2 regions of the Massilia sp. CFBP9026 genome follow, and region 2 is predicted to be linked to the other one. Evidence: riboswitches for the same ligand, from Rfam matches in the RefSeq annotation. Region 2 holds a riboswitch; the other holds the start of a gene.
The links. Region 2 has a riboswitch for thiamine pyrophosphate ahead of thiC (phosphomethylpyrimidine synthase ThiC). Riboswitches for the same ligand answer to the same signal wherever they lie in the genome.
Positions count from the first base shown of each region.

Region 1: linked by a shared signal. The riboswitch ahead of SOM28_RS17220 (TonB-dependent siderophore receptor) and the one ahead of thiC (phosphomethylpyrimidine synthase ThiC) in region 2 are both predicted to bind thiamine pyrophosphate.

Region 1 covers NZ_JAXCWH010000006.1:379,170-382,374, forward strand. Annotated here, with positions in the region: gene SOM28_RS17220 (TonB-dependent siderophore receptor) at 1-2,054, opposite strand, end outside; TPP riboswitch at 2,136-2,233, opposite strand; gene SOM28_RS17225 (DUF535 family protein) at 2,295-3,188, opposite strand.
Region 2 covers NZ_JAXCWH010000004.1:421,305-424,509, forward strand. Annotated here, with positions in the region: gene thiC (phosphomethylpyrimidine synthase ThiC) at 1-1,621, opposite strand, end outside; TPP riboswitch at 1,696-1,802, opposite strand; gene SOM28_RS13045 (valine--tRNA ligase) at 2,476-3,205, shown strand, end outside.

The DNA.
Region 1 (3,205 bases), on a different contig from region 2:
GTCACGTCACGCCAGTAGAACTTGTCGAAGGCATTGTCCACCCGCGCGCGGATGATCGTGTTCAGCCCACTCGCGCGCAGCAGATAGGACGCGCCAAACCCCGCCACGTGATAGCCCGGCACCTTCACACGGTTGGCCGGATCGAACACCTTGTTGCCCGAGTACTGCCACTGTGCGTCGAGCTTCAGGCCCGCCACTTGCGGCACCGCGTACTCGACCCAGGCGGTGGTGCGCAGTTCCGGCACATTGGTCACGCGCTTGCCTTCGGTCGACGCGTCGCCCGTATCCTTCTGGTCGGTATCGAGCGCCATCAGCGACAGGCTGTAGTTCAGGTCGGGCGTGGCGCGGCCCATCGCCGACAGCTCGACGCCGCGGTGGGTCTGCTCGCCGGCGCGCACGAAGGTGTTGGCCGCGTTCGTGTATTCCAGGCCCTGGCGGATCTCGAACAGCGCGCCCGACAGCGCCAACTGCTCGTTGACGTTGCGCTTGACGCCGAACTCCAGCTGCTTCGAACGGCTCGGCGGCAGGGCGGTGTTCTGGTTGGTGGTCTCCATCGGGGCGATGCCGCCGTATTGCAGGCCGTGGCTGATCGAGCCGTAGACGCGCCAGTCGCGCGCCGGCGCGTACACCAGCGCCACGTTCGGCAGCGCGAACGAGTCCTTGGTGTGCACCCAGCCGCCCTCGATTTCTTCCAGCGCGTCGAGCTTGAGCTTCACGTAGCGTACGCCGGCGTGCAGGGTGAATTGGGGCGACAGGGTCATCACGTCCTGCACGAACAGCGAGCGCTCTTCGGTACTGCGGCGCTCCATCACGGGGCCGGTCACGCGGTCGCTGGAGACTGGCGGCACGACGGTCGGATTCCAGATATTGCTGGAGCCGACGTAGTCGTAGACGTATTCGCCGAAGCTGTCGTGGCGCTCGGCATACGAGCCGCCGACGGTCAACGAGTGGCGCACCGCGCCGGTGTCGAAGCGGCCCTGCAGCATCGCCTGCAGGCCCCACGGCGTCTTGCGCTCGCCCGTGCTCTGGAAGTCGTACACGTCGTAGTCGCCGTTGGAGCAGTAGCCCGGATAGTAGCCGTCGTCCTCGTTGCTGCAGCCGTAAGGGAAGGCCGTAAAGTCATCGCGCTTGAACCAGTGCTTGTTGGCGCTGACGGTGGCGTTCCAGGTGTCGTTGATGCGGTACTCGAAACGCAGGCCCAGATTGCTGCTGTCGGTATCGACCGGCTTGGTCCATGGCTGGTCGTTAAGCAGGGTCTTGGCCGAGATCCCGGTCGGCAGCGCTTCATTGCGGATCAGCTGGTAGCCCGGCGCCGTGACCTGCGACTTGTGCTGGTGGTCGAGGTCGATCTGGAACAGCGCGTCCGGCGTGATCTGCCAGTCGAAGGCAGCCGACACGAACTGGCGCTCGCCATCGGCGCCGCGCACGTAGGATTTCAGGTCCTCGGCGGCGGCGTTGATGCGGTAACCGACGCGGCGGTCTTCGAAACGGCCACCCAGGTCGACCGCGCCGTACACGGTGCCGCGCTCGCGCACCTCCACCGTCGCCTGGCGCAGCGGCGTGTTGGTCGGCCGCTTGGTGACGAAGTTGATCATCCCGCCTGGCGCTGCGACGCCGGCCTGCAGGCCGGCCAGGCCGCGCAAGACCTCGATGCGTTCCTTGTTCTCGAGCGGGATCTGCGTGTCGCCCGAGATCGCGATCATGTCCTTGCGGTAGCTGGTGGCGTTGTCGAGCGCGAAGCCGCGGATCGAGAACTGCTCGGCATAGCCGATCGCATTGTAGGCGTCGCCGATCGAGGCGTCGTAGCGGGCGGCATCGGTGGCGCTGCGGATCGACAGGTCCTGCATCTGGCTCTGGCTGATCGAGGTGATCGAGGCTGGGGATTCCAGCAGCGGCACGTCGGCGAAGCCGCCGACGCTGGCGCGGTCGAGGGCGATCCACTTGCTGCCGGTGACGACGACGGACGGCGTCTCCTGTGCGAAAGCCTGGGACGACAGGGAGAACGCCTGCACGATGGCGCAGGCAAGGACGGTGTGCTTCGAGGTGAATGTCATGGTTTGCTCGTTTTCGCGCGCTACGCGGCGCGCCGCTTTTATCAAAGCCGGAGCCAACGTGGGGGAAGGGCAAACGAATGGGGATGCTGCTTTGCGCTTTCCTTCGCTGGCATTATCCAGATCAGGTACGAAGGGTATCTCTCACCCGGAACAACGTTCCAGGACCCCTAGCGAGTCGCGAGTGTATCACGGCCCCGCGCGGCCGTGGTGAATCTGTCAAGCCGGATTGATCGGCGCCGCTCAGGCTTTCGCGGTCGATGGCGCCTCGGCCACCGTTGGCTGGGTAGCGGTCGGCGTCACCATATGGCGCAGCAGCACGGCGCGCGCCGCGTCGCCGATGGCGCGCCAGTGTTCGCGCCGCTGCGCCGCGCGCTTGCGGTGCTTCGATGGCATGTCCTGCAATGGCTTGAGGTAGAACGGCAGCGGAACCAGGAAGCTGCGCGCGTCCAGTTCAGTGCCGCCCAGGATGCGCCAGAAGCCGTCGTAGGCGTTCTCGAAGGCCTTGTCTTGCGCCGCTTCATAGGCAACGTGCGCGCTGCCGCGCACCGCGACCACCCGGTTAAAGCCCAGCGCCTGGGCCGCGCCCTGCAGGGCGGCGAAGCAGAAGAAGCTTGGCGAATTGTTGGGGAAGACGCGCTCGAAAGCCTCGAAGGCGCCGCCGGCATCGCGCCACAGGCCGGCGTTGCGGGTGACGAAGGGAACGATCGGCAGGTCGACGCCCACCACCGCGCCCTCGACCCAGGTCCAGGACAGGCGGTGCAGCACGGTGTCGTCGACGACCAGGGACAGCGTCAGTTCGCCTTCCGGGTCGATGCGGGGAGCGTGCTCGAGTCGCATGACGAAACTGCCACTGTCGTCCTCATGCTGCCACAGCACCAGGCCGCCGTGGTGCGCGGCCTGCCGGTAGGAGGCGTTGAAGGTGGCTTCTTCGAAGCGGTAGTGGGACAGCACGCAGCGCATGCGCTCGCGCACTTTCATGCCGCGGGCCAGGTAGTCGCGGCCGCTCACATGGCGGAACAGGTCGTCGTCCGGCGCGTTTTCGAGGCGGCGCACCAGCTTGAGACGGGACAGGGACTGGTGCTCGCGCCAGTAGCGCAGCGCATGCCAGCGTTGGGTGAGACGAGCGAAGATCATCGAGCGCTCCATTCGGC
Region 2 (3,205 bases):
GGGCGCCGGGATGGCCCTTGGCCAGGTCGGCCGCGTGCGCCGCGATCTTGTACGTGATGATGCCGTCCTTGACGTCGTTCTTGTCGGGCAAGCCCAGGTGCTCCTTGGGCGTCACGTAGCACAGCATGGCGGTGCCGTACCAGCCGATATTGGCGGCGCCGATACCCGAGGTGATGTGGTCGTAGCCCGGCGCGATGTCGGTGGTGAGCGGTCCCAGCGTGTAGAACGGCGCCTCGTGGCACTGCTCCAGCTGCAGGTCCATGTTTTCCTTGATCAGGTGCAGCGGCACGTGGCCGGGGCCCTCGATGATGGTCTGCACGTCGTGCTTCCAGGCGATCTGGGTCAGCTCGCCCAGCGTCTTCAGTTCGGCCAGCTGGGCTTCGTCGTTGGCGTCGTAGATCGAGCCGGGCCGCAGGCCGTCGCCCAGGCTGAACGAGACGTCATAGGCCTTCATGATGTCGCAGATGTCCTCGAAGTGCGTGTACAGGAACGATTCGCGGTGGTGAGCCAGGCACCACTTGGCCATGATCGAGCCGCCACGCGAGACGATGCCCGTCAGGCGGTTTGCCGTCATCGGCACATAGCGCAGCAGTACGCCGGCGTGGATGGTGAAGTAGTCGACACCCTGCTCGGCCTGCTCGATCAGCGTGTCGCGGAAGATCTCCCAGCTCAGTTCCTCGGCCTTGCCATTGACCTTTTCCAGCGCCTGGTAGATCGGCACCGTGCCGATCGGCACCGGGCTGTTACGCAGGATCCATTCGCGCGTCTCGTGGATATGCTTGCCGGTCGAGAGGTCCATCACCGTGTCGGCGCCCCAGCGGATGGCCCAGGTCATCTTTTCCACTTCCTCGCCGATCGACGAGGTGACGGCCGAGTTGCCGATATTGGCGTTGACCTTCACCAGGAAGTTGCGGCCGATGATCATCGGCTCCAGTTCCGGGTGGTTGATGTTGGCGGGGATCACGGCGCGGCCGCGCGCCACTTCCGAGCGCACGAATTCGGGGGTGATCTCGGCCGGGATGCTGGCGCCGAAGGACTGGCCCGGATGCTGGCGGCCCAGCAGCGCCGCAACCCGCTGGCCCATCGGGCCGGACGACTCCAGCGAGGCGATGTATTCCTTGCGCTGCATGTTTTCACGCAGGGCGATGAATTCCATCTCGGGCGTGATGATCCCGGCGCGCGCGTAGTGCATCTGGGTGACGTTGCGCCCGCCATGGGCGCGGCGCGGCGCCCGCTGCAGGTTGAAGCGCAGCGCGGCCAGCTGCGGATCGTTCAGCCGCGCCTGGCCGTAGTGCGAGGTCGGGCCGTCCAGCTGCACGGTATCGCCGCGTTCGGCGATCCATGCCTGGCGCATCGGCGCCAGGCCGCTGCGGATGTCGATCGCCGCGCCCGGCTCGGTGTACGGGCCGGAGGTGTCGTAGACGAACAGGGGCGGATTCGGCTCGCCGCCGAAGCTGTCCGGTGTGGGCGACTGGCTGATTTCGCGCATCGGCACGCGGATGTCGGGCCGGCTGCCTTCGATATAGACCTTGCGCGAATTGGGTAGCGGGTTGATGGCCGCGTGGTCCACCGTGGCGGTGGCGGCATCGAATACCCGGGATGACTTCAGAGGTGCGTTCATGTGGCTCCCTTGCTTGCGGAGCCAGCAAAGGAGGTGCCGGGTGCTGCAAGGCGGACGCGGATGTGCGCACGCTTGCATCGATTCGGCTGCTTCCCTTCGCTGGCATTATCCAGATCAGGTTCGGAGGGTATTTCTCACCCACGCGCCGTTGATGCGACGTGCAGGACCCCTAGCGTTTGCCGTCACGGAGCCTGGGCTCCATGACAACGGGCCGATTATAGCCCAATCGTTTTTCGATGGGCAGAAAATGAAGGCGATGTTGTTAGAGCATCGGAGGCTGCTATCAAAGATGTGAACAAATGTGTCCAACGTCCTCTTCCTGCCCCGAGTCGTCTTGCTAACCGTTCTCGTATCTGACAGGCGTTACTTTCCCGCCTCCCGCCGATGATTATCGGCGGCAGTGTCTGACGTCACCGCCAGACTCGCCACGGGTAGCGCCGTTTTCGCTGCAAGAGCGAGGGTGGCGAGCCATGTTTCATACTCCAATCTTCGCTGGTTGCATGCCAAGTACATAGGAAGTCTTCCATCTCGCTCGCTTGGTTTTCGCGGTGAAAATGAATCATGCGATGGCGCGCTTTGTAGCCAACATACACAGCATCAGACACCCTCGATGGAGGTATAGTTCCGCTTTCTTAGCGCCAGTTCTCCTATGGAAATACCGCATACGATTCGCCTGGGTCGCCAGCATTGGGTACGATTGGACATCCATTCATACAAAATCATATGGTATTTACAAATAGACAACAGGGCGGCGGCAGAGCGCGCCAATATCGAGCGATGCCGCCGGGATAGGCTGGCGATGTAAGGTGACCTATAATGGTTCTTTCGCCAAAAATTTCACCTACCAGCACATCATGGAATTAGCCAAGTCTTTCGAGCCAGCCGATATTGAACAGTTCTGGCGCGCCGAGTGGGAAAAACGCGGTTACTTCACCGCCACCATGGACGAGGGCAAGCCATCGTTCAGCATCCAGCTGCCGCCGCCGAACGTCACCGGCACCTTGCACATGGGCCACGCGTTCAACCAGACCGTCATGGACGGCCTGACCCGCTACTACCGCATGCGCGGCTACAACACCGCCTGGGTGCCGGGCACCGACCACGCCGGTATCGCCACGCAGATCGTGGTCGAGCGCCAGCTCGACGCCCAGAAGATCTCGCGCCACGACCTCGGCCGCGACGCCTTCCTGGAAAAAGTCTGGGAGTGGAAGGAAAAGTCGGGCGACACCATCACCGGCCAGATGCGCCGCCTGGGCGCCTCGCCCGACTGGAAGCGCGAATACTTCACGATGGACGAGACCCGCTCGAAGTCGGTGGTCGAAGTCTTCGTGCGCCTGTACGAGCAGGGCCTGATCTACCGCGGCAAGCGCCTGGTCAACTGGGATCCGGTGCTGGGCACGGCTGTGTCGGACCTCGAAGTCGATTCGCAGGAAGAAGACGGCTCGATGTGGTACATCCAGTACCCGCTGGTCGACGGCAGCGGCCACCTGACGGTCGCCACCACCCGTCCCGAAACCATGCTGGGCGACGTCGCGGTTGCGGTCGACCCGACCGACGAGCGTTACACCCACCTGCACGGAAAAC